DNA from 2 places in the Brevibacillus nigriterrae genome. Region 2 is predicted to be linked to the other one. Evidence: predicted binding sites of a transcription regulator. Region 2 holds the regulator's gene; the other holds the start of a gene.
The links. Region 2 encodes CtsR, which represses protease genes until heat stress. Its sites were predicted from a motif close to ATGGTCAATAAAGGTCAAACA; they were not measured.
Positions count from the first base shown of each region.

Region 1: clpP (ATP-dependent Clp endopeptidase proteolytic subunit ClpP) is a predicted target of CtsR. The motif match lies at 1,939-1,959, and genes of this name have one in related genera.

Region 1 covers NZ_JBNCMT010000021.1:10,055-25,788, forward strand. The annotation lists gene ACPW7N_RS15860 (FAD-dependent oxidoreductase) at 1-396, shown strand, start outside; gene ACPW7N_RS15865 (ferredoxin family protein) at 378-695, shown strand; gene ACPW7N_RS15870 (hypothetical protein) at 833-1,021, shown strand; gene ACPW7N_RS15875 (H-type small acid-soluble spore protein) at 1,035-1,214, shown strand; gene clpP (ATP-dependent Clp endopeptidase proteolytic subunit ClpP) at 1,305-1,895, opposite strand; gene ACPW7N_RS15885 (bactofilin family protein) at 2,004-3,134, opposite strand; gene ACPW7N_RS15890 (anti-sigma factor family protein) at 3,131-3,685, opposite strand; gene ACPW7N_RS15895 (RNA polymerase sigma factor) at 3,672-4,283, opposite strand; gene ACPW7N_RS15900 (hypothetical protein) at 4,748-5,020, shown strand; tRNA gene ACPW7N_RS15905 (tRNA-Arg) at 5,694-5,768, opposite strand; gene rpoN (RNA polymerase factor sigma-54) at 5,973-7,355, shown strand; gene ACPW7N_RS15915 (glutaredoxin family protein) at 7,380-7,655, shown strand; gene ACPW7N_RS15920 (sugar-binding transcriptional regulator) at 7,797-8,822, shown strand; gene ACPW7N_RS15925 (Na+/H+ antiporter NhaC family protein) at 8,842-10,230, shown strand; gene gap (type I glyceraldehyde-3-phosphate dehydrogenase) at 10,232-11,236, shown strand; gene ACPW7N_RS15935 (phosphoglycerate kinase) at 11,347-12,528, shown strand; gene tpiA (triose-phosphate isomerase) at 12,556-13,320, shown strand; gene gpmI (2,3-bisphosphoglycerate-independent phosphoglycerate mutase) at 13,326-14,867, shown strand; gene eno (phosphopyruvate hydratase) at 14,917-15,734, shown strand, end outside.
Region 2 covers NZ_JBNCMT010000031.1:53,606-69,339, forward strand. The annotation lists gene cysE (serine O-acetyltransferase) at 1-74, opposite strand, end outside; T-box leader at 162-417, opposite strand; gene gltX (glutamate--tRNA ligase) at 596-2,056, opposite strand; gene ispF (2-C-methyl-D-erythritol 2,4-cyclodiphosphate synthase) at 2,114-2,590, opposite strand; gene ispD (2-C-methyl-D-erythritol 4-phosphate cytidylyltransferase) at 2,591-3,289, opposite strand; gene ACPW7N_RS20420 (PIN/TRAM domain-containing protein) at 3,323-4,414, opposite strand; gene ACPW7N_RS20425 (nucleoside triphosphate pyrophosphohydrolase family protein) at 4,782-5,177, shown strand; gene pssA (CDP-diacylglycerol--serine O-phosphatidyltransferase) at 5,294-6,022, opposite strand; gene disA (DNA integrity scanning diadenylate cyclase DisA) at 6,077-7,153, opposite strand; gene radA (DNA repair protein RadA) at 7,159-8,529, opposite strand; gene ACPW7N_RS20445 (ATP-dependent Clp protease ATP-binding subunit) at 8,662-11,103, opposite strand; gene mcsB (protein-arginine kinase McsB) at 11,288-12,358, opposite strand; gene mcsA (protein-arginine kinase activator protein McsA) at 12,372-12,911, opposite strand; gene ACPW7N_RS20460 (CtsR family transcriptional regulator) at 12,946-13,410, opposite strand; gene ACPW7N_RS20465 (HAD-IA family hydrolase) at 13,629-14,306, opposite strand; gene ACPW7N_RS20470 (MGDG synthase family glycosyltransferase) at 14,332-15,441, opposite strand.

The DNA of each region.
Region 1 (15,734 bases), on a different contig from region 2:
GTCGGGGATGCTGCTCAGTTGGTTAACGGTATCCACCGTGAAGGTTCCAACTTGGCGATGACATCCGGTAAACTTGCTGCTGAAACGATCATTTTGGCGAAGAAAGCGGGAGACTTCAGCGAAAATATGCTGGATAGCTACCGTACTCGTCTGATGGATAGCTTTGTTGGTCAAGACTTGAAGAAATACAAGGATGCGACTCATACATTCGAGAACTATCCACAGTACCTCCGTGATTACATCCCGATGATGAACGAAGCAGCCAGTGAGTTCTTCACTGTCGACGGCACATCGAAGAAAGATAAGCAAACTAAGATTCTCAAGTCAATTCGTGAGAAACATGGCACGATGAAGCTGGTAAGTGATATCTATCGAGCATGGAAGGTGATGAAATAATGAGCAAGGTGGAAAAAACAAATACTCTTGAAGCCAAGCAATATCTTGTCCGTTTCCGTGCAAACCATGAATCTCATCTTCACGTCCTTGATCACGATATTTGCGCTACGAAATGTCCGGATAAGCTATGCACGGTTTTCTGCCCGGCAGAAGTGTATAAATGGGAAGACAAGGGACGTATGGCTGTAGGTTATGAAGGATGTCACGAGTGTGGAAGCTGCCGTATTGGCTGCCCGCATCAAAACATCAAGTGGGAATATCCAAAAGGTGGACATGGTATCGTTTTCCGCTTAGCATAGAATCAATTGACCAAAAGACCTGTTTCGATTTAGGAACAGGTCTTTTTGCTTTCTGGCAAACCGGAAGCTCCTTTTTTAGAATATGTAGCTACAACATGGGAAAACCTACAAATAGTCGTGAAGCAGGGAGGTAAACTATGGCCAATCCAAGGAAAGATCTTTCCGACTCTTTATATGAATCCCGTGATGATGCCTTTATGGACATTGATCGCATGGTGAATGAAGGCCTTGGTGGAGGACAGGTAACTGTACAAAATGGGTTGATCGAAGAAACTCAAACTGATACCATGTCGGGTTCCGATAAAATGGAACAGGAAAAAGAATAGGAGGTACATACAGATGGATGTAAATCGTGCTTTACAGATTGTACAGTCTGAAGAAAAGATTCAAGTCATGTATCAAGGAGTTCCCGTCTGGATCGATGGGGTAGAAGAGGCTACTAATACGGTTCGGATTCATCCGGAAAGTGATCCCAAAGATACCAAGCGAGTATCTGTGAAGCTATTGGATGAAAAATAAATAAGAGGGCGGTTCCACAAGTCTAATTTAGACTGAGGGCCGCCCCTTTCTGCTTTTCTTGCTGTATGTACTTCAAAGTCAATTTTATGATTATTTAGCTGGTGTTTTGGTAATCACGTCGTCAATAATACCGTATTCTTTGGCCTGTTGAGCGGACATGAAGTTATCCCGATCTGTATCCTGCGCGATTCGCTCGATTGGCTGCCCTGTTCTCTCTGCGTAAATACTGTTTAAGTGTTCACGCATTTTGATAATGCGTTTAGCTGCAATCTCGATGTCGCTTGCTTGGCCTTGTGCGCCACCCAGTGGTTGGTGAATCATTACCTCGCTGTTAGGAAGGGCATAACGTTTGCCTTTTGCTCCTGCACAAAGCAAGAAGGAACCCATGGAAGCGGCCATACCGATGCAGATCGTAGAAACGTCAGGCTTGATAAATTGCATGGTATCATAAATAGCCATACCAGCAGTAATGGAACCACCGGGACTATTAATGTACAAATGGATATCCTTATCAGGGTCTTCTGCTGCCAAGAATAACAGTTGGGCTACCACGATATTGGATACGACGTCATTGATCGGGGTTCCTAAAAAAATAATCCGATCTTTCAACAGTCGAGAGTAAATATCGTAAGCACGCTCACCACGATTGGTTTGTTCAATTACGGTAGGTATTAGGTTCATGTTCATTCCTCATTCCTCCTCCCTTTACAAGTATCATACAAGAATGGTCAACAAAGGTCAAACATTTCAAAACAATTCTCTCTCTAATGTATCCGAAATGCTGGCAACTTAAACGGCTCTTCGGTTTATCGAACGTATGGTTACAGCAATTGCTCCAAGGAAGAAAATCCAGACTCCAAGATCCAGGAGAAAGCCTACGAACGGAATTTTTAAAAGTCCATACAAGGCAAGGATTCCGAGAAACTCTGCGAAAATGGGATGGATGGGCAAATTGTAGTGCTTCACGATACGTGTGCCTGCCCAGGACCCTACGAAAATTTTTGCCACGAAAAGTAGAATGAGGTAGCTGAACAACAACGTGAGCCCAGTTGGAATACCAATGACGCTGAAGAGTAAAATCAAAATAGCAACAGGAACACTTAAGAAGAAAACCAACCCGAAACCAAATGTCGTTGCTTGTTTGGTATCGAATTGACTATGAATTCGATTCAACGTGCTTCCCAAAAGGAATCGGAGCAACAACCAGACAATAATCGTACTGAGCAGGAACATTAGCACCATAATCAGAGGGATATATTTCGTGTTGTCTTCTTCATCTGGTTCAGCCTTACTGAAATGTTCAGTACCCGATAGGACAGCGCCAGGCTGAATGAGTGCTTTTGATGGGCTGGTATACTCCAGATTTCCATCCACTCGAGCGGTAGAACCCAATTCCAGATGGTTCACAGTTAGTAATGAGGTGCCTCGTCCCAACTTCCCGGCAATCAGCATGTTATTAACGAATCCGTTTGCTTCTTTCTTAACCTCACCGGCCAGATCGAATGTTTCCGAGAAGGTAAGGATGCTGCCATTGACGGTTCCTTTTTCCGTTATTGATGTTTGTTGAGCGAATGACGTGATGTTGCGGGATATAGATCCACTTACAGTAGCATATTGGGTGAAGGCTCGAAGATTTCCATCAATTTTTCCATGAATGTCCGTTTCGGCAGCAAAGGCAATCACGTCACCGTTTACGTTTCCGTTAATCTGTATACTTTCAGCGAAAACATATAGGTCCCCGTTGATTGTTCCGTCGATAATGGCTTTATGAGCACTAAGCACCATATCTCCTTCATGAACCTGATCTGGAGCGAGTATATATTTCTCCTGATCGATGCTGCTCAAAGCATAAACCATGCTACCTGAGCTGATAAACAGCAATAATACTGCCAGCAGGGAACAAGTGAACAATCGTTTCACTCTTTCATCACCCCTTCTGAGTTACCCCAATGAGAACCGGTCGTTCGGAAAAGGTAAGTGAACAGCATGATGCTGAGTGTTATCACACATATTCCGGAGAGGGAATAGATGGTCGAGGCTGAAAAAAACGATGACAAATTTTCACGTAACCAAAACGTAGAGTTCCAAAGAACAGAATGCTGCCAGGCACCCCAAACGGATTGCATCCACCGTATGGTCCAGCCCTGACAGTAGATCGTGCCAATGATAAACATGATCGCAGCTATACCAGCCATCACAAAGCAACGATAAGTTGATTTCATGCACTTTTCTTTGTGAATTTGAGCAATCATTTCAATTTGTTTGGTGGTGGTTTGCGAGAGTGCGATGGGAAAGGAAGTAATGGACAGGCAAAAGGAATGGCAAAAAAAGGACTGTTCTGCTTGCAACCTGGCGAGTGTTGCCTGACAAGATGGGCAATCAAGCAGGTGGCTTGATACTTGCAGATTTTCTTCTGAACGTAATTCTCGGTCGATATACATCATCATGGTCAGTTCATCAATATGCTGCATCGATTACCCTCCTTTGAACATGAGTCTCAAAAAGCTGCTTCAACTCTTTGCGTGCTCTGAATAAACGGGTTCCTACTGTGTTCTTACTCATTCCTACAATTGCTCCAATCTCGTCATAGCTCAGTTGCTCGGTAAAGCGAAGCGTAACAATTAACCTGTCTGTTTCGTCTAGATAGGTTAACAGGCCTTGAAGATGAGCCATAAATTCCTTTTGTATGTAATCGCCTTCAGGATTATTGTCGGTATATGCTGTTTTATGTATTTGATGATGAAGTTGATCATCTTCCATTGTGATCTCCCTCTTCTTTCGCAAGAAATCAATACATGTGTTAGAGACAAGTCGGTATAACCATGAATGAAAAGGGAAAGTCTGATCGTATTTATGCAGGTTCTGAGCGACTTTAAGCCAGACTTCATTGTTCACGTCTTGGGCGTCATGATAAGAATAGATCATCTTCTGAATGATTCGGTAAGCCCTTGTACCAAATAAGTGAACAAGTGAATGAAATGCTGAAGAATTTCCTTGGAGAAACTGTTGAATATGTTGCAATGCTTGCAAATTCATATTGTACAGTTCATCTCGTTGCGACTCATCCATTCGTATACCTCCTTTCGCTTGTTAATTACGAAAGAACACATGGATTAATTTCAAGAATAAATAAGAATCATACTTATCCACAAAGATATCAACAATTTGTTAACAAAAACAAATGTTCGTAGGATGGTTTAAAAGAAAAAGGCAAAAAACCGCATAAAAAGTTGAATGACTTATCCACAGAGTTATGCACATTTTTCACAGGGTAATGATCTGTTGTGGATAAATAAAAAAAGAAGGTGAGCTGTTCACCTTCTTTTTGTGGCTTATTTTTCGCAATGTGGGCACGGTTCGATTTCTTTTGCTTTACATTCCTCACAGTAAATAGGAAGTGGAGTTGTATTGTGTAACATCAATATCTCTCCTTTCGTTGGTTCGAACATTAGGAATTACTCTTAGCCTATCACGATAAAGCTGTAAAGAAAAGTATTTTTGGTTGGCAGCCAGTAAAATGGATGAGAGGTGAGTTGGAATGGTTTGTTCTGTTTATGGCAGTAAATCCACACGACATCATGGTCATGATTGTGTGGGCGACTCCCATTACCTATTTGTATGGGATTTCCGTCTCGTTGGTGATTGACTGGGCTGTGCGCAGATGGGAGATACAAAGCAACTGGAAGGTCGGACACATGTACCTATTTGCAGGTTGCCTGTTTTTCGGAATTTTATACTTGTTTGGGGTATTTGGTTGGGAAATCATGAAATCATCAAACAGGATGGAATGTATGAAGCGATTGTGAATTGCCGGCAATGTGTGAAGGGAGGGTTTGAAGTGGAGTGGGAGATACGTCAATAAAAAAACCAGGTATATAGCACCTAGTTTGTCATCTTATAGATGGTACGTCCGAGAGGATCACTGCACCTAACAACGCTTAAGGTGCAACGGAGGTTTACGTATGGGAAAGAAGGACTTTTTACTCGATAACAGGACCCGTACCGCCTGGACGTGTCCTATCAATTGTGTTGAGAACACGATCAATCATACTCCTGGTGTGTTCAGGATTGTTACCGTTACAACAACTCATTATAACTTCGTAGTATTGAAAACGTTCAAAGGGAAAGTGAACAATGGAGATTGCACACCCGTTTGTTATACCTGTAACACTTTTTTGACTAACACTTACGTTTGAAAACAACCTCGTTCGCCTCAGCTCTTCTGCAATTCTTAGCTTTTGAAGTTCAATGTTTGAATAACTTATACGCCTGCTATACCAATTAAATATTGACATAGATGGTCCTCCTTAATGGATTTCCTTTCCTTACACTCCAGGTATTTTCCATATATTTACACATGAGAATTTTCATATATTATATTTAACTGTGTAGTTTTAGATAATTGTCCATAAAAAAACCTCCGTTTCTTCAACGGAGGCTAACGATTATTATTCAGAACCTAGTTATTATTCGTATAGATGGTACGCCCGAGAGGAATCGAACCTCCGCACGCGGTTCCGGAGACCGCTGCTCTATCCACTGAGCTACGGGCGCAAAATTTAACACAGTAATGACTATTATAGAGGATAGACGTGAAAAAGTAAATCAAAAATGATTTCCTGTTGTACAAGCCATGTAGTGAACAAATTCAAAACTTTTTACCTATCCAAATTTTTGAGATTGGCAGGATAATTGCATGTTAGTTAGAATAATATGCATATAGATATATAGAAACTTGAAAAGGGAGGCGGAGCCAGTATGAATATGGGGTTTGGCTTATATCAAGAACAAACATTAAAACTGGTAATGACGCCGGAGCTTAGACAGGCTATCACAATCTTGCAATATTCCGCCACAGATCTTTTATCATATCTTCAAGAACAAGCAGCAGAGAATCCGGTAATTGAACTGCACGAAGTAAGTGCGACTGCTGAACGTTTGGAGCAGAAACGCCCAACCGAACGAGTAGAAATTGATTGGAAAGAAATCGCACAGAATCAAGATCGCAGCGATTATTCTGTGAATAAAAATGAAAGCACTTACAATCCGCTCGATTATGTTCAAGCTTCCGATAAAACCCTTTATGATTACTTGACCTCACAACTTGGCTTCACAAAGGGACTGACCTCTTCCCAGAAACAAATGGGACTTTTCTTGATCGGGAATATCAATGAAAAAGGGTATCTGGAAGTGAGTCTGGAGGAAGCCAGTCAACGATTGGGTGTATCGATACTTGAGCTCGAACCTGTTTTGACCATCATTCAACGGTTTGATCCTGTTGGCGTAGGTGCACGCAATCTGGAAGAGTGTCTGGTTTTGCAACTTCAGTATGAAGGCTACAATGATGAACACACGATTGCAGTTGTTCTTGATCACCTTCAGGATTTGGCAAACAATCGTTTTTCACGAATTGCTGAAAAGTTGCAAATCACGGTTCAGCAAGTTCAGGAAATCGCAGATGTTGTAAAGACGCTGAATCCCAGACCAGGAGCAGCTTATGGAGCAGGGGAGACCCGGTATATCGTCCCTGATGTAGCCGTAGAAAAAATATCCGGTGAATACGTGGTATTCGTCAATGATGTTTCTACGCCTCGCCTATCGATTAATCGTTTTTACGAAAAGATGCTCAAAGAAAACAAGACACAGGAAGAGGCAAAGCAATTTATTCATGATAAACTGAATGCAGCGATCTGGTTAGCGAAAAGCCTGGAGCAACGGCGATTGACTCTGCTTAAAGTAACGCAAGCCATTGTGGAAATGCAACGGGAGTTCTTTGATCGTGGTGTTCATTATTTGAAACCGATGACGCAAAAAGAGATCGCTGAAAAAGTGAACCTGCATGAATCAACAGTGAGCAGAGCGACAAGCAATAAGTACGTCCAGACGCCTCGTGGTGTTTTTGAATTAAAGTACTTTTTCACATCCGCCCTGACTACTGCCTCCGGTGAATCTGCCTCTTCTGAAAGTGTGAAGAAGCGGATTAAAGCACTGATTGATGCAGAAGACAGGAAGCAGCCGCTATCCGATCAAAAATTATCGGAACTGCTGGACAAAGAAGGCATTGAAATCTCAAGGAGAACGGTTGCCAAATATCGTGAAGAGATGATGATTGCCTCTTCTGCCAAAAGGAAACGATATTGATATAGAGAGGCAGAGTGGTTGAAAATGGAGAGACTTCCATTTCAAATCGTTTTATATGGACGTCCGGGATGTCACTTGTGTGATGATGTGGAGAAATTGATCAAGCGGGTCGGGAGGGAGTTTCCCTTGATCCTTACACTGGTTGACATCACCGGAGACGATGAGTTGCACCAGAAACACATGTTTACAATCCCGGTGGTCGCCATTGACGGTGAAGAAGTGTTTCCTTCCGTTACCTCTGTAGTGACGGAGTATGAATTTCGAGAAGAACTGACCCGTCGTGCTCGCTTGTTTGCGTAAGCTTTTATAGATGGACTTGTAACGAAATGGAATTTGCGTTACTATACATGTATAGAGGCTTTTCTTTTTTTTGCTCTATGTGGGACAAAAAATGTATAACCGGGACCGAAATAGTCCCTATTCTCCAAAAGGAGATGAGGTATGCGCCAGCTAATCGAGGTACAGAAAAAACTAGTGCCTGATCTTATGGATGTCCTTCGCAAAAGATTTACGCTGCTGCAATCCATTTACCACCTGCAACCAATTGGACGAAGAGCGTTGGCTCAGACCATGCAGACGACAGAGCGGATTCTTCGTGCGGAAGTGGACCTGTTAAAAGAAATGGGGCTACTCGATGTATCGCCCGCAGGAATGAGCTGCACTGTTGAAGGAATCAGGGTCTTGGAACAAATGGAGGAAATGGCAGAAGACATTTTTGGTCTGAACGAACTGTCTCGTCTGCTGCAACAACGACTCGATGTAGAGCAAGTCGTGGTCGTGCCTGGTAACGCTGATATTTCAGACGGTGTGAAACAGGAACTTGGCAGAGCAGGCGCACGAATTTTGAAACAGACCGTGCGTGAGGGTGATGTCGTTGCTGTTACCGGAGGTTCGACGATTGCCAGTGTTGCTTCCCATTTAACTCCATCGGCAGTGCTCCGCAGTGTACAGTTTGTACCTGCCCGTGGGGGACTTGGTGAGAAAGCAGAACTTCAGGCCAACACACTTGTATCCCTGATGGCAGCGAAAACGGGTGGAACGTATCGCTTGTTGCACGTTCCAGATCGATTGGGACCGGATGCATTTCATACACTTGTAGCAGAGCCGCAGGTAGCAGAAGTGCTTTCGCTAGTTCGATCTTCCCGAGTGGTCCTGCACGGAATCGGTGATGCCATTACGATGGCAAAACGACGGCAGTACGGAACAGAGGAATTGTTGGAATTACATCGCTTGGGAGCAGTTTCGGAGGCTTTCGGTTACTATTTCAATGACAAAGGTGAGATTGTACATCGGATGCCGACGATTGGGCTTCAGTTGGAAGATGTTAAGGAAGCAGAAGTAGTCATTTCCATCGCAGGCGGAAGCAGCAAAGCACACGCAATTCTTTCCTTTGCCAAGCATAAGTGCCAAAATATACTTATTACGGATGAGGGAGCAGCAAGAGCACTCCTTGAAAAGACCGTGTAAGGAAGGATGACAGGCACTGATGAGCCTCTTGTATTATGTCCCAATAGCAACATTAATCCTGGGTATTCTATTTTCGTTACTACTTGATTTCCCCATTCCGGCAATATTAGCAGTTACGATTCTTGTTACGCTTTTCGTCGGGAAGAGATTAGGGCATCTCTTACACAGTCAAATTCGAGCTGGATTGCAAGGAATCAAGCAAACGAAGCCTGTCTTATATATTCTGGCACTTGTCGGAATATTAATCCCACTGCTGATGATGAGTGGGACGATTCCCGGGATTATTTACTACGGGTTAGGGGTCGTAAATATAAGTTATTTGCTGGTCATTGGCTTTCTTTTAACTTCACTTGTTTCGTATCTGCTTGGGACATCGGTGGGCACACTAAGCACGATTGGTCTTTCGATCGTTGGAATTGCCCATGCTTCACAGATATCCCTTGCCATGGTGGCTGGAGCGTTGATATCCGGGGCGATGGTCGGGGAGCGTTTCTCGCCTGTATCGAGTAGCAGGCTTCTGGCGATCAGCAGCATCGAAGGAGATGCAGAGCGAATCAGTAGCATTTCAAGAAAAACAGGTCTGCTTGCCTTTGGTGTTACTGGACTGCTCTTTCTTGGATTGGATATTTTTCGCACGAACGGAGCAGGAACGGATATCATCGAGAATTACCAACACTTGCTACAAACACATTTTCCGATATCCTTACTCTCATTGGCGCCACTAGCAGCGATTATCGGTTCATTTTTGTTTCGAATAAAGGCAATCCCTTCCCTTCTTATTGGGATTATGGTCTCATTTGTACTTATGGTTTTGCAAAGGCCAATAGGGATCCAAGAATTTGTCTCATCGATGTTTCTCGGATTTGATTTGAATTCGGGGACTGTGCTGGATGAACTGGTTCACGGCGGTGGCATGATACCAATTTTGACCGTTTTGTTGCTCATTGCTCTGGCGGGTTTTCTGAACGGTATCTTGCAAAATGCGAATCTTTTGAAACCGATTGTCGACAAACTGATGGGTAATACAGATAAAATGGGAAACCTAGTTTTCAAAAGTGTTGGGCTCTCGTTGTTGGTCATTATCATCAGTTGCAATCAAACCATTCCCTTACTCATTCTTGGCAGTACCTTGTATCGGCGATTTGCTCAATTTCCGAATGGAAAAGAGCTTCTCGGTAGAACCTTACTAGATGCAACGATGGTAATGCCTGTGTTGGTTCCGTGGAATGGGTTATCGATGGTTATGAGCGTCACATTAGGGGTTAAGACAACAGAAGCTCTCCCATTTCTATGGTTTGCCCTTTTATTACCAATTATCACGATTCTTTTCAGTTATTTCGATAACTCACATAAATTTGGGACGAAAAACACCAAAGATTTTCACGTAAATAAAGAGGAGGTTTTTTAACATGGTAAAAGTAGGGATTAATGGTTTCGGACGAATTGGACGTAACGTATTTCGTGCAGCAGTAGGTAATCCAAATCTTGAGATCGTAGCAATCAATGACTTAACAGATGCTAAAACATTGGCTCATTTGTTAAAATACGACAGCGTTCATGGTGTTCTCGATTTGCCAGTAGAAGTATCCGGGAGCAACCTGATTGTCGGTGGCAGAGAAATTAAGGTATTGGCTGAGCGTGACCCGGCTCAACTCAAATGGGGCGAGTACGGTGTTGAGATCGTAATTGAATCGACAGGTCGTTTCACAAAACGTGAAGATGCAGCGAAACACCTGGAAGGCGGAGCGAAAAAAGTAATTATCTCCGCACCTGCAACAAATGAAGATATTACTGTGGTAATGGGTGTTAACCACGAGCAATATGATCCAGCTCAGCACACGGTTATCTCTAACGCATCTTGTACTACGAACTGCTTGGCTCCATTTGCAAAAGTTCTTTTGGAGAAATACGGTATCGTCCGTGGCTTGATGACGACTGTTCACTCCTATACCAATGACCAACAAATTCTTGACCTGCCGCACAAAGACCTTCGTCGTGCTCGTGCAGCGGCTGAGAACATCATCCCAACATCTACAGGTGCTGCTAAAGCAGTTTCCTTGGTACTTCCAGAGCTCAAAGGCAAATTGAATGGTATGGCGATGCGTGTGCCAACGCCGAACGTTTCTGTTGTTGACTTGGTAGTTGAAGTGAAGCAAGATGTTACGGTTGAAGAAGTGAATGCAGCATTGAAGGAAGCAGCAGAAGGTCCGCTGAAAGGCGTGCTGGCATACTCTGACGAGCCGCTCGTTTCTTCTGACTACATTGGTAACCCGACTTCCTCTACAATTGATGCTTTATCTACGATGGTGATCGATGGAAACATGGTGAAAGTAGTTGCTTGGTATGATAATGAGTGGGGTTACTCAAACCGTGTAATTGACTTATGCGAATATGTTGCACAGCGTGGCCTCTAAACCTTACAATAGTTACGGTGTGAATAGCGAAAGGGAGAGGAACCTCTCCCTTTTCACGTGCCTTATCATTGAATAAATATTGGTTTTGCCAAGCCGAGGAGGACCCGTCCGTGAACAAAAAGTCGATCCGAGAAGTAGAACTGTCAGGAAAACGTATTTTTTGCCGTGTGGATTTCAACGTACCCATGCAAGATGGTGTAATAACGGATGACACGCGTATTCGTGCAGCACTCCCTACGATTCAATATCTGGTTGAACAAGGGGCTAAAGTCATTTTAGCCAGTCACTTTGGTCGTCCAAAAGGAAAAGTAGTTGATGAGATGAGACTTACTCCAGTTGGTGTACATCTCTCCACATTACTTGGTAAAGCAGTTAAGAAGGTTGATGATTCAATTGGTTCGGAAGTGGAGCAAGCTGTGTCAGCTATGCAAAACGGGGATGTACTTTTATTAGAAAACGTTCGTTTCCACGCAGGTGAAGAGAAAAACGATCCTGAGTTGGCTCAAAGCTTCGCAAAGTTAGCGGATGTGTTCGTTAATGATGCTTTCGGAGCGGCTCACCGTGCACATGCATCTACTGCGGGAATTGCTCAATACATACCGGCTGTTGCTGGACTATTAATGGAAAAGGAAATCGAGTTTTTAGGTGGAGCGCTGTCCAATCCGAAGCGTCCATTCACTGCGATTATCGGCGGAGCAAAAGTGAAAGATAAAATCGCTGTAATTGAGAACTTGCTGACCAAAGTGGATACGCTGATCATCGGTGGCGGCATGGCGAATACTTTTATCAAAGCACAGGGCCACGGTGTTGGTTCTTCCCTTTGTGAAGATGATAAGCTGGAACTGGCACAAAGCTTGATGGCACAAGCAAAAGAACGAGGTGTTCAATTGCTGATGCCAGTTGATGTCATCGTTGCAGACAAATTTGCTGCGGATGCCAACACGCAGGTTGTTGCTATTGATGCGATTCCAGATGGTTGGATGGCTCTCGATGTAGGACCAAAGAGTGTTGAATCATTCCGAAATGCAATCCAGGCTTCCGAGACCATCATCTGGAATGGACCGATGGGTGTATTTGAAATGGATGCTTTTGCTAAAGGTACAATTGGTGTAGCAGAAGCGATGGCAGACTCCACAGGAATGACGATTATTGGTGGCGGAGACTCTGTAGCTGCCGTTGAAAAAGCGCATGTCGCTGAGAAGATGTCGCACATTTCCACTGGCGGAGGTGCTTCTCTGGAGTTCATGGAGGGCAAAGACCTGCCAGGTGTAACTGCGTTGCAAGATAAATAAAAAAGAATGATTGGGAGGATAACTGGGATGAGAATGCCTATATTGGCAGGAAATTGGAAAATGTTCAAGACGATTGCAGAAGCAACACAGTTTGCCAATCAATTGTTGGCTACTGATCCAATTCCTCATGTGGAAAAGGTGATTTGTGCACCTTTTACAGCATTACCTGCTCTTGCTCAAGTGTTGAAAGGCAGCGAATATGCACTTGGGGCTCAAAATATGCACTTTGAAGAACAAGGGGCGTTTACAGGAGAAATCAGTCCTTTAATGCTTGCTGAACTTGGTGTCGAATATGTCATTCTTGGTCACTCCGAGCGCAGACAGTATTTTAATGAAACAGACGAAACGGTGAACAAGAAAGTGAAAGCAGCGTTGGCTCACGACTTGATTCCGATTGTATGTGTGGGTGAATCGCTGGAGGAGTATGAAGCGGGACAGACGGAAGCGGTAGTAAGCCGTCAGACAAAGCTCGCTCTTGCTGACATCAGCAAGGAACAATTGGCTACTCTCGTAATCGCTTATGAACCGATCTGGGCAATCGGAACAGGGAAGTCGTCTTCTGCTGAAGAGGCAAATCGTACAATCAGCTACATCCGTCAAGTGATCGCAAGTCAGTTTGATCAGGAAGCAGCCGACTCCGTTCGAATCCAGTATGGTGGCAGCGTCAAACCAGATAATGTAGCGAATTACCTTTCTCAGTCAGATATTGACGGAGCCCTTGTTGGCGGAGCCAGTTTGACTGTAGAAGGATACACCAGCTTGCTGGCTGGGGTAAGCGCAGCTAGGGGGTAAGTGAGATGGCGAATCGTCCGAAACCTGTTGCTTTGATTATTTTGGATGGATTTGGATTGCGTTCCGAAGAATACGGCAATGCTGTAGCTCAAGCGAACAAACCAAACTATGATCGCTTTTGGACTTCTTACCCACACGCCACTTTGCAAGCAAGCGGGCTTTCTGTTGGCTTGCCTGAAGGACAGATGGGTAATTCTGAAGTAGGTCATTTGAATATCGGTGCGGGACGTGTTGTTTATCAGGATTTGACCCGTATCACCAAAGAAATTCGAGAAGGTGAGTTCTTTACGAATGAGACACTTCTCGGAGCGATTGCGCATTGCAAACAAAAAGGAACGAAACTTCACTTGTTCGGTTTGCTCTCAGATGGTGGCGTGCATAGTCACATTTCTCATCTGTTTGCCATCTTGGAATTGGCTCAACAGGAAGATTTCCATGATGTCTATATTCACGCCTTCCTGGATGGCCGTGATGTTGCACCGGACAGTGCAGTTGGCTATATCGAAGAGTTGCAAGCAAAAATGAGCGAACTTGGAGTAGGGAAACTCGCTACTGTACAAGGACGCTACTACGCAATGGACAGGGACAAGCGCTGGGAACGGGTAGAGAAGGCGTATCGTGCCATGGTGTATGGCGATGCCCCTCACTATACCGACCCAGTAAAAGCGGTCAAAGAATCCTATGAGAAGTCGATTATGGATGAGTTTGTCATGCCGACCGTAATTGTCGATGAGCAAGGAGAACCAGTTGGAAAAGTGATGAACGAAGATGCGATTATCTTCTTCAACTTCCGTCCTGACCGAGCCATCCAGATGTCTCAGGCGTTTACAAACGAAGACTTCCGTGGATTTGATCGGGGAGAAGGCAGACCGCAACATCTGTATTTTGTATGCTTCACTCACTTTTCCGAAACCGTTGATGGTTATGTAGCCTATAAACCGACCAATCTGGATAATACATTGGGTGAAATTCTGGCTCAAAACAATCTCAAGCAATTGCGGATTGCCGAGACGGAGAAGTATCCGCATGTCACGTTCTTTTTCAGTGGGGGACGTGAGCAGGAATTCCCGGGAGAAAAACGCATTTTGATCCAATCTCCGAAAGTAGCTACATACGATTTGAAGCCGGAAATGAGTGCGTATGAGGTAACCGAAGCAGTTGTTGGCGAGATTGAGGCTGAGAATTTCGATGCGATCATCCTCAACTTTGCGAACTGTGATATGGTGGGACATTCTGGTATGATGGAACCAACGATCAAAGCGGTGGAAACCGTCGATGAGTGTCTGGGCAAGGTAGTCGATGCCATTCTGGCGAAAGACGGGGTAGCCGTTATTACCGCAGACCACGGCAATGCTGATCTGATGCTTGATCCAGAAGGACGTCCGATTACTTCGCACAGCACGTACCCAGTTCCTGTCATCGTAACCAAACATGGTGTTGCGTTGCGTGAGGATGGGATTCTCGCAGATTTGTCACCAACGTTGTTAGAGCTTCTCGAGGTAAAACAACCTGTTGAGATGACTGGTCGTTCGCTTCTTTCGAAGTAGGTTTCGCTATCAATTTTCTCTATATATAAATGAAGGGGTTGGGTAAAAAATGGCAATGATTACTGATGTTTATGCACGTGAGATTCTGGATTCTCGCGGCAATCCTACGGTAGAAGTGGAAGTATATCTCGAAGACGGTTCAATGGGCCGTGCAGCAGTTCCATCAGGTGCTTCTACAGGTGCTTATGAAGCAGTTGAGCTTCGTGACGGTGACAAAGGCCGTTACCTTGGCAAAGGTGTACTCAAAGCTGTAGAGAACGTGAATGATATCATCGCTCCAGAAATCATTGGCATGGACGCTTTCGATCAAGTAGGTGTCGATATGACCATGATCGATTTGGACGGCACGCCGAACAAGAGCAAACTCGGTGCGAACGCAATCCTTGGTGTATCCATGGCAGTAGCACGTGCGGCAGCAGACTCACTCGGCATCTCCCTTTACAACTATCTGGGTGGATTCAATGCGAAGACACTTCCAGTACCGATGATGAACATCTTAAACGGTGGTAAACACGCAGATAACACGGTAGACATCCAGGAATTCATGGTTATGCCGGTTGGCGCTGAATCTTTTGCAGAAGCACTTCGTATCGGTACGGAAATCTTCCACTCCCTGAAAAAAGTTCTTACTGCAAAAGGCTTAAATACTGCAGTAGGTGATGAAGGCGGATTTGCTCCTAACCTGAAATCCAACGAAGAAGCGATCACTACTATCCTCGAAGCAATCAAAGCTGCAGGATATGAAGCAGGTAAAGATGTATTCCTTGCGCTCGACGTAGCTGCTACTGAAATGTACAAAGACGGCAAGTATGAGTTCGAAGGCGAAGGAGTAACGAAAACAACAGAAGAGATGATCAGCTTCTACGA
Region 2 (15,734 bases):
ACTTCAAAAACACTGCGCGCTGCAGGATCTCGCTCCATTACAGCTTCTATATCTTGTTTGATAGCTCGCCACATGAGAATGCCCCCCTGTCCATTGAAGCCTTTCCGATTTAAAGTTTGACGCCCCAAGTAAAAAACCGCCTCCATTGCCTATGAACAGGCAACAGAGACGGTGTTATCCGCGGTTCCACTCTGCTTAAGTCTACATCAATTACTTGTTGTACGACTTCGCTTTTGACCCCTGTAACGGTGGGTATCCGATACACCATACTTCACGCGAATGACAACCAACTGATTCGCTTGTTTCTGGTGATAGCTCCCAGGTGCATTTCCACAAGTTCGTGACAGATGACTCCCACCCCATGTCATCCTCTCTAGGGACAATCCCTTGTGTACTTCTCCTGTTCATAGCTTTCTGAATTCTATGGTTAGAGGTTATTCAAAAAGTCCGGGAAACATAGCTGTCGAATTTCTGCGTTACCTTGCCCCTCCGCTGCTCACGTAGACTTACCTACGCTCCGCTGCTCGGTACTACGGCGCCTTGAACTTCGAGGCTCTGTTTGTCCTCCTTTTTGAATTAGATCTATTTGATCTTCTTAGCTATTTACTACACGATCAATACGGTTCAATACTTGTTCACGTCCAATCAAGTAAAGCGATTGACCCAAATCACGGCCGTGAATTTGACCCGTAATCGCAACTCGAACCGGCATGAACAATGCTTTTCCCTTGTGGCCTGTTTCTTTTTGAACAGCTTTCAAGGCTGCATTAATCGTATCGACAGTATATTCTGGTGCTGCTTCAAGGTGATTCTTGAATGCAGTGAGAACAACCGGAACCTGCTCTTCCTTGAGAACGTCCTTCGCTTCTTCATCGTACACCACTTCTTCCAGGAAGAAAAGGGCTGACAACGGCACAATTTGTGCACAGTAGGACATTTGTTCCTGATAGAGACCAACGATTCCACGAACTCGTTCCAACTCTTCAGCAGAAGGGTTTTCTTCAACGAATCCTGCTTTTTGAAGATGTGGTAGACACATATCTACAATCACATCAAGCGGCTTTTGTTTAATGTAGTGGTTGTTCATCCAGTTCATCTTGGTTGAATCAAATACAGCAGGTGATTTATTCACTCGCTCAAGAGAGAAGAGATCAATAATCTTCTCTTTGGAGAAAATCTCTTCTTCTCCACCTGGGGACCACCCTAATAAAACAAGGAAGTTCACAATCGCTTCTGGCAAGAAGCCTAGATCACGGTACTGTTCAATGAATTGAATGATGCTTTCATCACGCTTACTCATTTTCTTGCCATCTTGGTTCAAGATTAAGGCAAGGTGAGCAAATTGCGGCGGCTCCCAGCCAAATGCTTCGTAAATCATCAACTGGCGCGGGGTATTGGAAAGATGCTCTTCACCGCGAACTACGTGCGAGATCTTCATCAGGTAATCATCGATAACAACCGCAAAGTTATACGTCGGAATGCCATCTGGTCGACAGATCACGAAGTCTCCCATTTCTTTGGAATCAAACGTTACTTGTCCACGAATAATGTCGTTAACTACGTAGCTCTTATCATCCGGCACACGGAAATGGATAGCCGGGACTCGACCTTCCGCTTCGTATTCAGCCTTTTGCTCAGCCGATACATTACGGTGTCTCTCGGAGATACGAGGAGTTTCTCCACGAGCGATTTGTTCTTCACGCTCTGCATCCAGTTCTTCTTTGGTTGCGTAACAGTAATACGCTTTTCCTTCTTCTAACAACTGGTCTATGTATTTACGGAAAATATCAAGGCGTTCCATTTGTCGGTATGGCGCATAAGGTCCACCAACATCCTCGCCCTCATCCCATTCAACACCGAGCCATTTGAGGTTTTCCATTTGTTTCTCAGCCGCATTCTCTACGTTGCGAGTTTGGTCTGTATCTTCAATTCGCACGATGAACTTGCCACCGTTGCGTCGTGCATACAAATAATTGAATAATGCCGTACGTGCCCCTCCGATATGCAAGTGCCCAGTCGGACTCGGAGCGTACCGCAAGCGAAACTCATTTGCCATGTTGACACCTTCCTTATCGATCTCTAACAATTCATGTCATCCATGATACACCCAGTATCATCCCTTGACAAGCAAACAAACAGCCTGTGAAGCAATCCCTTCACCACGACCAGTGAAGCCAAGCTTTTCAGTCGTTGTCGCCTTCACATTGATTTGGGATAGATCATCTGCTTCCAATGCCTGGGCAAGTACCTCTCGCATCTGTGGAATGTGCGGTGCCATCTTCGGTGCTTGTGCAATAATTGTTGCATCCACATTGCCCAGCTTGTATCCTTTTTGCTTTACAAGCCCCCATACGTGAACAAGCAATTTCAGACTGTCCGCATCCTTAAATGCCGGATCTGTGTCAGGAAAGTGACGACCAATATCCCCTTCTCCAATCGCGCCCAGAATCGCATCAGTAATGGCATGCAGCAGCACATCTGCATCGGAGTGCCCAAGCAGCCCTTTTTCGTAAGGAATGGTTACTCCGCCAATAATCAACGGTCTGCCTTCCACCAATTGATGCACGTCAAATCCTTGCCCGATCCTCATCTACCGCTCCTGCTCCCTTCTTTTCCGCAAAATCTCTTGTCCAAACCACAAGTCATCTGGAGTCGTAATTTTAATATTCTCGTAGCTACCCTGCAAAATAGATACAGGGGCACCTAGCCATTCTACCAACATGGCATCATCAGTCCCGATCTGTCCGGACTGTAAGGCCTTTTGGTGAGCCTCCCGCAGCAGTGAAACGCGAAAAGCTTGTGGGGTCTGAATAGCCCACAAGCTCTCACGCGCAGGAGTAGATTCGACGATTCCAGCATGATTCACAACTTTTATCGTATCTTTCACAGGTACCGCCAACACAATTGCGTTATCTTGACGGACCCTGGAAATAATCGCGTTGATTTGCTCGGAAGTAATAAATGGGCGTGCCGCATCGTGAACCAGAACAAAGTGAGTAGCATGATCCAACACCTCAAGTCCAGCCCGAACACTGTCCTGTCGTTCGGCCCCACCGAGTGTAACTTTTACTTGCTCTTTGAAAGGGACAGTATCAAGCCATTGACTCACTGCTGCCTGATCCTGTTCACTAACCACCAGAATCACTTCCTGTATCTCCGGGTGAGTAACGAATCGCTCAACCGTATGAGCCAGGATGCTTTTCCCTTCGAGCTCCAGCCACAGCTTGTTTCTCTTGGCTCCCATCCGTTTGCCGGACCCAGCCGCAACGATTACAACCCCAACATCCACACGAATCCTCTCCACATTCCTGCAATCACTTTTCTATAATGCTTTCTCAAGCAACTTCGGCTTAGCAAAAATCATGCGACCCGCCGAAGTCTGCAATACACTTGTTACCAACACTTCGATGTCAGAACCAATATAATCACGGCCACCTTCAACGACGATCATTGTTCCATCGTCCAGATAAGCAACACCTTGGCCGTATTCCTTACCATCCTTGATCACCTGAACCGTCAACTCTTCACCCGGCAATACAACTGGTTTCACTGCATTGGCTAAATCGTTAATATTGAGAACCTGAACTCCCTGCAATTCACAAACCTTATTCAGGTTAAAATCATTTGTAACGACTTTGCCGTTTAGTACTTTAGCCAACTTGATCAGTTTGCTGTCAACTTCAGCAACATCTTCGAAGTCACCTTCCCAGATCTGCACCTTCACTTTAAGTTCCTTTTGAATTTTGTTCAAAATATCGAGACCCCGACGACCACGATTGCGCTTCAAGATATCGGAAGAGTCAGCGATATGCTGTAATTCCTCGAGAACAAAACCTGGAATGACCAAAGCTCCCTCAATAAACCCTGTTCGGCAAATATCCGCAATACGACCGTCAATAATCACACTCGTATCAAGAATTTTGTGCTCCACATTCGAAGCGATACCACTTGCTTCTTTCTTTGCCTTGTCTTTGCGGCCAAGGGAGAATACCGCCATAATCTCATCACGCTTGCGCAAACCTACCTGGAATCCTAAGTAGCCAAGCAGTACCGATACGATCAATGGCAAAAAGTCTTTAATCACCGGAATCTTAAGGCTGCTGATGGGTAGGAATAATAAAAAAGCAGGGATAAGTCCAATAATCAGTCCCATCGCACCAAACATCACGTCTGCAATCGGCAGCTTCAACAGCATTTCTTCGCCCCAATGAACGGTGTCAACGATGTAATCAACCACCCATTTAGCCATTGCGAAAAAGAGCAATGCACCTAGAAGAGCACCAATATACTCCACTCCTGGTAACACCCCAAAATTCAGCATGGAGTTCAGAAGCTCGAACAAATCAGGACCAAACGTATATCCTAATCCGCCCCCAATAATTACGAAAAACACTTGAAAAACCCTGTTTAGCATGGATTCACCTCCTTTTATTAATATAGACAGAAGACCGCAAGAAAAAACCTGTTACATAAAGATGATTTGTTTCTGAAAAACGTCTCGACGTTTTTCATTAAAGTGGATGTGACCGCATGCGGTCAGCAAAAACGGTTATGACCGTTTTTGTGTCATGTAACTTAATCCTCACTATAGCAAATATTTTTTTAGCATGTCAAATGAGCACAAGATTTTAACATATTATTCAAATGTCAGTCAATATAGATAATCCTTACCCACATTTTTGAATTTGACAGGTCAAATATCCGCTCCGTATAATAAATCCAGAAAGGTGTTAAAAGATTCTGAAAACGTCTTGAAACATCCCTATTCCGAGGTGATTTCATTGGATAAAACGATACTCGACCAATTTCAAGAACAAGTTTCTGATTTGTTAATCCGCCACAGAAGCATTCTCGATGTGATCTCCAAAACCCAGGAATCAACCGCTCGTGTGAACCGTGCAGTAACCAAAGCCGTTACAGAATGTGGTTGTATCGAGGTTTCTGGAACAAAACAACCATACGATAATGCCAAAAGCTTGAATGAAAATCGTCCACAGCTCGATACCCATGTACATGGGAAACTGTGCGAGCATTGCCAGGAAGTGTTGGTTGCCGAACTCGGCAAAAATCTGTTTTATTTAACGGCACTCTGCAATACAGTTGATATTAATCTGAACGAAGTGATAAAGAGTGAACAGAAGCGTTTGAATACGTTGGGCGTCTTTAACATGTCGTAAACAAAAGTTGGGCATACCAATAGTACGAACCAACCGGTACAAAGGTTGCAAAAAATTACAGAAAATATTTTATTAAAAAACAAACCCGCAGAGGTCATCTGCGGGTTTCATTTTTGCTATTCGAACGGGATTGTCTTATCTTCGCTGGTGTTCCCTTTTTTCGTTTTTTTAATCAAAAAGTCAACGTTTTTTTTTATTCCGTACAGTGCGTACAAAGCCAATGGCAAGAATACGATTTTCGGGAACTGTTGAGGGAATTTGATGGCTACGATCACAACGATTGCCACAATGATTGGTGTTATCCAGTATGCCGCCTTAGGGATTCCTACTTTCTTGAAGTTCGGATACTTCACTTTGGAAACCATCAGGAAAGCAAGAAGGAGCATTCCAATCGCCAATACACCAATTGGGAAAAAGTTGTGATACAACGCTAACGTGGCTAAAACACCACCTGCAGCCGTAATAGGTAGTCCAATAAAATAACCTGGCACTCCCGCCTGAACATTAAAACGTGCCAGACGCAGGGCACCACAGATTGGAAATACAGCCGTGATAAAGATTCCCGCAATATCAAGATGTTGGAGTGTAACGACGTACATAATAAATGCAGGAGCGACTCCAAACGTAATGACATCGGATAGAGAATCCAGTTCCTTACCAAACTCACTTTGAGCATTTAACAAACGAGCTACTCGCCCGTCCAAACCATCTAACAACATGCCGATGATGACGGTTATCGCAGCATAATCAACGTATTCATTTCCTTGAAAAGCAAGGATGATGGCTACGATACCTAAGAATAGATTGCCTACAGTCAGCATATTCGGCAATGCTTTTACGAGCATAAGTACCTCCTGCTTTCACCGCTATTTTGGATAATGCCTTAATACTAGTGTAATCTATATGTGTCTGTCAATGAACAACTGCTCCTGAATCCTGCGCAACCCATCTTTTATTGCTCGGGCCCTAACCTCTCCGATCCCGTCTACTTCATCCAGTTCTTCAATGGTTGCCATCATAATTTGAGGCAGCGTCCTGAAGTGTTCAACCAGATTGGAGATGACGACGGCCGGGAGACGGGTGACCTTGTTCAATATTCGATAACCACGTGGGGAAACCGGTTCTTCCAATGGATTGGAAATGACAGAGTAGCCCAATAGCGAAATAATCGGTTCTGTCAGGTGAAGCTCTTCGACTGACATTTTTTGCAGTTCTTTCAACAGCTCTTTGGGATCAACTTTACCGTCCCTGTAGTAATCACTAATCAACATTTTTGCTTCTTCTTCAATGTTCCCAACCAATTCGTTCAACTGCATACTGATCAGGCGGCCTTCTGTTCCTAACTCATTAATAAACTTAATAATTTCTGCTCGAATTCTCAAGACCATTTCGATTCTTTGCATGACAAGAACAACTTCATGGATCGTAACTAGTTCTTCAAACTCAAGAGCGCCCAAATTCGTTAATGCTTGGTCAAGTACAGATTTGTATTTTTCCAGTGTTTGAATGGCTTGGTTTGCTTTTGTCAGGATGACACCAATATCTCGGAGCACATAACGGAAACTCCCCTGATACAGGGTAATGACATTGCGTCTTTGGGAGATGGCGATAACCAGGTGATTGGTCTGTTTCGCTGTTCTCTCTGCGGTCCTGTGTCTCGTCCCTGTCTCATTGGAAGAGATGGTTGAAGCAGGAATGAGCTGTGTGTTGGAATAGAGAATTCGTTTGGCGTCTTCACTTACTATAATCGCCCCATCCATCTTTGCTAATTCATATAAATTAGCTGGAGAAAACTCACAATTAATGGAAAATCCGCCGTCAACAATTCCTTTCATCTCGGAACCATATCCAACTACGATTAACGCTCCTGTTTTCGCACGCAAAATATTCTCTAAACCTTCACGTAAAGGTGTGCCCGGAGCGACGAAACGCAGAACACCGCTCAGTTTTGTATCTTTTTTTAACGTTTCCAACACCCCGTTCACCCCCTCATAACCTCACGCAAGGCTTCCTCCACAGATCTTACTCCGATCACCTCTATGTCAGTGAACGCTTCAATTCCTCTGATATTTTTTTCAGGAATGATCACTCGTTTGAACCCAAGCTTCTCTGCTTCTCTGATCCGTTGTTCAATTCTAGATACCCCTCGAACTTCACCTGTCAAACCAATTTCACCAATTACTACATCGTGAGAATTGGTCGGCTGATCACGGAAACTGCTTGCAATGCTGATGGCAATGGCCAAATCAATGGCAGGCTCATCCAGTCTCACGCCACCTGCTACATTCACATAGGCATCTTGATTCTGCAACATCAACCCGACTCGCTTTTCCAAAACAGCCATAATCATTGCTACCCGTTGATGCTCTACCCCAGTAGCCATTCTGCGAGGTGTAACAAAGCTGGTAGGCGAAACCAATGCTTGCAGCTCTACTAAAACAGGGCGAGTTCCTTCAATGCTTGCAACAACGGTAGACCCAGCAACACCAACTGGTCGTTCAGCCAGAAAAATTTCTGATGGATTGGCCACTTCAGCCAGACCACGTTCTTTCATCTCAAATATGCCGATTTCATTGGTTGAGCCAAAGCGATTTTTCACAGCTCTCAGGATGCGAAACGTATTGTGTCGCTCGCCTTCAAAATACAACACGGCATCCACCATATGCTCCAGCATACGAGGCCCTGCGATAGCCCCCTCCTTGGTCACGTGACCGACGATAAAGGTAGCAATTCCTCTTCCTTTAGCAATACGCATGAGATGTGCAGTTGTTTCACGAACTTGCGCAACACTACCAGCAGCAGAAGTAATCGTAGGGTGGTAAACGGTCTGAATAGAGTCAACAATCATTACTACCGGAGCCACATTAGTGATTTGCTGTTCGATTAACTCCAGATCCGTCTCAGCAACCACGTACAAATTTGGTGTTTGGACTCCTAAGCGATCCGCTCGGAGCTTGATCTGCTTTACTGATTCTTCTCCGGAAATATAGAGCACTCGATGGCCCTGATGAGCAATAGCTACAGAGGTTTGTAACAACAAGGTAGACTTACCGATACCCGGATCTCCACCAACCAGAATTAAGGAACCGGAAACAAGCCCCCCACCTAATACACGATTCAATTCATCCATTGTCGTATTCAAGCGAGGTTCTTCATCGCTCTCCACAGAAGTGAGTGGTTGCGCAACTTGTTTTACCGAACCGGCACTAGAAAATCCTGAGTGCACGGACGGTTTTGACTGAATTTCTTCAACTAAGGTATTCCAATTATTACATCCGGGGCATTTACCTAACCACTTCGGACTTTCATACCCGCACTCCTGACAAACAAACTTTGTTTTCGACTTTGACATACATATACTCCTGACGGCCCATTTTCATGCTTATTGATCGCAAAAGCGTGCAATTTCTAATTTATACTGTAACCGATAACCAGTGGCAAGAGCAAAGAAAAATCCCCAAGAAATTGGGGATTTTTTACTCATTTATTTTGTTGATGTTTCCATGCGTTTAACCACCAGTTTGCCTTCCTCTGCGTCGATGGTTACCGTGTCACCTCTACTAATGGTTCCTTTAAGCAATTCTTCGGATAAACGGTCTTCGATATTGCGCTGGATCGCACGGCGTAGTGGACGTGCACCATACGCTGGATCAAAGCCTTCCTTGGCTAATACCTTCTTCGCTTCTTCCGTAAGCGCCAAGTCGATTGATTGCTCTTTCAGACGTTTGCGCAATTCGTCTGTCATGAGAGAAACAATTTGCTCGATATGCTCTTGCTCCAGAGAGTGGAACACAATTACCTCGTCGATACGGTTGAGGAATTCAGGACGGAAGCTGCGTTTGAGCTCATCCATCACTTTGTCCTTCATATCCTGATATTTCTTCTCTGTATCACCAGTGGTAAAGCCAAGAGAAGTGTTCTTCTTGATCATGTTCGCTCCCACGTTGGAAGTCATGATAACGACCGTGTTGCGGAAGTCAACTGTGCGTCCCTTGGAGTCGGTGAGACGACCATCGTCCAGCACCTGCAAGAGAATATTGAACACATCAGGATGTGCTTTTTCAATCTCGTCAAGCAGGATGACAGAGTACGGTTTACGGCGTACTTTTTCTGTTAATTGACCGCCTTCATCATATCCTACATATCCTGGAGGCGCCCCTACAAGACGAGCCGTAGAATGTTTCTCCATATACTCAGACATATCGATGCGGATCATAGAGTCTTCATCGCCGAACAATGCTTCAGCTACTGCACGGGCAAGCTCTGTTTTACCCACACCAGTAGGACCTAAGAAGATAAAGGAACCGATCGGACGTTTCGGGTCCTTGAGACCAGCACGTGCACGACGTACAGCTCGGGAAATGGATTTCACTGCTTCGTCTTGACCGATGACACGATCATGCAGAATCTCTTCCATTTTCAACAAACGCTCGGTCTCTTCTTCTTTCAGCTTCACAACCGGAATTCCCGTCCAGTTCGCCACGACATGAGCAATATCTTCTGGAGTAACTTCCATATTCAGCTTGCCTTGACGTTCTTTCCAGTCTTTCTTGGTAGTCTCCAGCTCTTCACGAAGCTTTTGCTCCTGATCACGAAGCGCTGCTGCTTCCTCGAATTCCTGGGATTGTACTGCTGCGTCCTTTTCCTTGCGAACTTCTTCCAGTCGGGTTTCCAATTCTTTAAGATTAGGCGGAACTGTGAAGGATTGAAGTCTTACTTTAGAAGCAGCTTCATCCACCAAGTCAATTGCTTTATCCGGCAAGAAGCGGTCAGTAATATAGCGGTCGGATAAACGAACAGCTTGCTCGATGGCATCATCCGTAATTTTCACACGATGATGAGCTTCATAGCGATCACGCAAACCGTGTAAAATCTTGATGGCATCATCGACTGTTGGTTCATTTACCTGGATTGGTTGGAAACGACGCTCCAACGCAGCATCCTTTTCGATATATTTGCGGTATTCATCGAGAGTTGTTGCCCCAACACATTGCAACTCGCCACGTGCCAGTGCGGGCTTCAGGATGTTGGAAGCATCAATGGCGCCCTCTGCTCCCCCTGCACCGATTAACGTGTGCAACTCGTCAATGAACAGAATAATGTTACCCGCTTGTCGAATCTCATCCATGATTTTCTTCAGACGATCTTCGAATTCACCACGATATTTGGTACCAGCAACAACTGTACCCATATCAAGTGTCATGACCCGTTTTTCACGAAGGGTTTCCGGGATTTCATTGTTGACGATTTTTTGCGCCAAGCCTTCTGCAATTGCTGTTTTACCAACACCTGGCTCCCCGATTAATACTGGGTTATTTTTGGTGCGTCGGCTAAGTACTTGTATGACACGCTCGATTTCTTTTTGACGGCCGATAACGGGATCTAATCCACCTTCGCGGGCAATCGCAGTGAGATCACGTGCCAAACTGTCCAACGTTGGTGTATTAGCGGCAACCGCATTACCGGACGGTTGATGGGATGCCATCATTTCGGAGCTGCCGAGAAGCTGCAGTACTTGCTGACGAGCTTTGTTCAGACTGACACCCAAATTATTGAGAATTCTTGCTGCTACTCCTTCGCCCTCACGAATCAGGCCTAACAGGATATGCTCAGTACCTACGTACGTATGACCCAGTTTGCGGGCTTCATCCATAGATAACTCAATAACCTTTTTGGCACGCGGTGTGTAATTGATGTTGCTTGGCTGTTCAGCTCCACGTCCAATCAGTGACTCTACTTCACTTTGAATTTTGTCCAGACCCAGACCTAACGCCTGGAGAGCTTTTGCAGCGATGCCGTCTCCTTCCCGAATGAGGCCTAACAATACATGCTCTGTACCAATATCCTTATGCCCTAAACGGACTGCTTCTTCCTGTGCGAGTGCCAGTACTTTCTGTGCACGCTCTGTAAAACGACCAAACATCATGTGACATACACCTCCACTAAAGAATCATTTGAACGACTCGATTTATAGAGCTAGTTCAAAAAGGAGGACAAACAGAGCCTCGAAGTTCAAGGCGCGGAAGTCCCGAGCAGCGGAACATCGTGAGCTGCGGAACGGGGCAATCAAACTTCGAACGCTATGTTTCCCGGACTTTTTGAACTTCCTCTTATATTGGTTTCTCGACGGACAATCGCTCTCTGATGAGCCTAGCCCTTCGTTCATCCCTTTGCTCGGGAGTTAATTTCTGCCCCGCATGCTGTTGAAGAAAACCTGGCTGTGTCATCACAAGCAATTCATTCAACGTAAGCGCCGACAGATTCTTAATAATTCCCAAATCAATTCCTAATCTAACATCGGATAAGCGCTGTGCTGCTTCTTTCGACTCTACAGTACGAGCATAAAGCAGGATTCCATATGAGCGGCATATCCGGTCTTCCAACGCTGTTCGTGAGTTTTCCAGCAAATATTGGCGTGCGGTGCGTTCCTGCTCGACAATCTGACTAGCTACGCTGTACAGGTTAGAAAGAATATCCGATTCAGACATTCCGAGCGTAACCTGGTTGGATAGCTGAAACAAATTGCCGAGAGCTTCACTGCCCTCTCCGTACAGTCCACGAACAACTAATCCGACTTGATTGATTGCTTGTAGTATATGACTGATTTGCTTTGTCATTACGAGAGCAGGAAGATGCAACATGACTGATGCGCGAATTCCTGTCCCTACATTGGTTGGACAACTGGTAAGGTACCCTCGTTTTTCATCAAAAGCATAATCTACATACTTCTCAAAAATATCATCTATACTGGTAGCTGTTTCCCATGCTTCTGTCAGTTGAAACCCGGGCATCAGCACCTGTACGCGAATATGATCTTCCTCGTTGACCATAATGCTAACTGATTCGTCTTCATTCAGGAGAACTGCGCCTTTTCTCGATTCTTGAGCCAGATTAGGACTGATCAGATGCTTCTCAACGAGCACTCGTTTTTCTAACGGACTGAGTTCTTCCATTTTGAGCAGTTCAACAGGCCCTTTATTCTTCATTTCCCCCTGACTCATTACCTCAATCACCTTTTTAACAACTTCTTCGGCTTGCGAATCAGTTGCCAATAAAGGAAACGGATGATGACGAAGGTTGCGGGCAATGCGTATGCGTGTACTGATTACAATATCTGAGTCGGGACCTGTTCCTTTCATCCAATTACTCCATGGATGCTGCATAAATCGTTGCAAGGACATGAATCTCACCTCCTCATGAGTCACCTTGACTAATCTTTTGTTCTAGAGAACGAATCCGGTCACGTATTTCAGCAGCTTTCTCGAATTCTTCTGAAGCAATGTACTGCTGTAATGCTTTCTTGAGTTGTTCGAGGTCTTTGCGAATTTTGATCTGTCCGCCAGTTCTTTCAGGCACTTTACCGATGTGGTTAGTATTGCCATGTATACGTCGGAACAACGGATCAAGTCGTTCGCCAAAATGATTGTAACAATCACTGCACCCGAACCGACCACTTTTACTAAACTGCGAATATGTCAAACCACAAGTTTCACAACGGAGCGGTTTGGTTTGTGTAGATAATGACTGATTGGATAGTGTTGTCCCTTTATTCATTGGATCGAAGTTTAACAAGCCGGACAGGAGGTTGTTAATGCTAAAGTTATTGAACCCAGGAATCATGTTCCCCTTCTCTTTGGCACATACCTCACACAAATGAGTTTCCGTCTTTTCTCCGTTGACGATTTTGGTTAGGTGCAGTGTCGCAGGTCTTTTCGCGCACTCTTCACAATTCATACCATTCACCCCTTACCAATGGCTACAATGGACTTTACTTGACTAAAATGGAAGTGATCATATGCTTCAGTATATTGGCCCTTAGTCGATCGCGTAACGGGCTATCGATAAGAAGCACATTACGGGAAGTGGCAATTTTCATCAGCCCACATTCTCTCGGACTAATTAGCCCATCTTCTAAAAGTCGTTCAATGATTGCATTCCCGACTCCTTGCGTAATACTGTCGCCAATCAATTCTTCCGTTAAAAGTTGTTGAAGCTTCATATTACTTACGACTTGAACCTTACGAATCCGAATATATCCTCCTCCACCTCTTTTACTTTCGACAAGGTAACCTTTCTCAACAGTAAATCTCGTATTGATTACATAATTGATTTGGGAAGGAACACACTGAAACAGTTCGGCCAGCTCGCTGCGTTGGATCTCAATCCAGCTTTCAGGACTATTCTGCAGGATGCCTTTGAGATGTTGCTCGATTATGTCCGAAATGTTCCGCATTGTACTCTCGCCCCCCTTTGCTTAACAAAGATACCTGCTTCTGACTCTGAAAGAGATGAAGTAGTCAAATAAATTGACTTTGACTATATTTGACTTTAATTATAATTACTTTTTACCCTTTCCGCAAGTGGTCTTGTGCCCTCCACTATTTTTAACGAAATTACTTAACTTGAAACAAAGAAAAAAAGAACCACTCCCCAGGGAATGGCTCTCTTGTGTCAAGTTGTATGTAAAACAGGAAAAGGTAGATGTGTGATGAGTTGGTCAAATTGGGTAATAATCTGGTCTGCCTGCTCCAACTCTCCTGGCTTGGCAAATCCGAAGTCACAGCCGATGGTAAGCAATTGATTTGCCTTTCCGGCCTCCACATCAGAACGACGGTCTCCAACCATTACTGCCTGTTGAATACCGTAGTCATTGATCAGTTGACGGACGAGATCATTTTTCGACTTCGTCTGAAATCTCCCTGCTGAATAAAGATCGGTAAACACTGCCTTTAATCCAAAATGCTCACAAACCGCATCGATATACTTCTCTAATCCGTTGCTTGCAACAAATAATGAAATATCCTTGCTTTTTAATTCCCGCAGTACCTCTCGGACACCAGGGTAAAGATCGGTGATGCCTTCTTTTAATAAATCCAATTCGTGCTTGAGCATTAAACGGTCTGCCACGAGTTTTACTTCGTGATTGGCATCAGGCAAAAGGGTTTTCCACAAGTCCTCAAGTGTCATCCCTAGAACGTTCGTCAATTCGCTCTCCGTTGGTGTACGACCATCCCAAAGCTGTTGCTTGCGTAAGTCGTCAAATGTTCGCAGAAAAGCAGGAGTTGCCAGTTTCTCTGTTTGCAATAACGTGCCATCCATATCAAATAAGACGGCGTACTGTATGGTCATGTAACGATCCCACTCCTTCAGTTCTCTAACGCTTCATTTCCATGTCGTTCAAAATAAAATGGGTAATTTGTTCTGCAGCATCCGGTTTGGCGATGATTTTATCCATTTGCTTCATACTCTCTACCTTGGTGTTATTGACCAGCAATTCCTCGATAAAGTATATCAGTTGCTCTGTGACGTTAGCATGTACAGCACAGCCATTGTTTAGCAGAAAATGGCTGTTTCTCTCTTCTTGTCCTGGCAGTGGGTTGTAAATGATCATCGGAACCGCTTTACTCAACACCTCAGCCGATGTCAATCCGCCTGACTTGGTTACGATAAGATCAGAGATCTCCAGGTATTCATGGAAATTGGTTACGTATTTCAATGGTGCTACTTCATGTTTATACTGATAGCTTGTCACCTTTTTAAACAACTTTTCATTTGTTCCGGTCAACACAAAGACTTTGAGCGGCTGCTGAATCGATTCAATTCCTTGCAGCACTTGATCCATCGGGCCTAATCCCAATCCTCCACCCGATAAAATCATTACTTTTTGTTCTGGTTTTACACCAAATTTGCTCGTCAGATCACATTTGTCCAAAGGATCGCTAAACTTGCTCATGATGGGGATTCCCAATGGTTTGAACTTATGATGCGGCTGCTGATAAATATCGACAAGATAATACAGTTGTTCGTGCCCGATAAAATAATAATTAACATGGTGATTGATCCAGGAAGGATGAATCGTATAGTCTGTAATAATTGTATAGATAGGCTCTTTCCAATCATTTCGTCCTTTTAAAACGGATAACATACAACTCGCAAACGGGTGAGTAGCAATAAATGCATCCGGGTTGACACTGTTAATCAGCTTCTTCAGCTTGTTTGCTAATAATTTATTCATGATTACATTCATGTCAAAGAAACGAGACCGTTCCGAATTGTGGTAGATTCTCCCCCACATTTTCGGTGATAGCTTCAGCAAATTCGTATAACTTTCCAACAAAATTTTGTGGAAAGTGGGGCTGATATATTCTAATGTATCGATAATCATTGACGTGTAACCACTTTCCGCCAAGCTCTCCTGCATTGCTCTAGCTGCCTGGTTGTGCCCGTTACCAATCGAGGCGGAAAAGATTAAAATCTTCTTCATTTACTATTCTCCTTCGTTGGCCTTCCATGCCCGTTACCAGTTTCAACCATCAATGTACTACCATGTTATTCTAGGACTGATTCGTTTGGCAAGTGTAACTAGAGTACTACTTATCGTCATAAGCGCTTTTATAAACAAAAAACCCCAACTTAGCAGTTGAGGAGTTATTCTTATCAATATCTGATGCAACTAGCCATCATCCGAAGTTGCACTTTCAAAACTGGATATGCAGAGGTAAATTCGCTAAGAGATATACGTGGATAAGTCCTCGACCGATTAGTATTCGTCAGCTC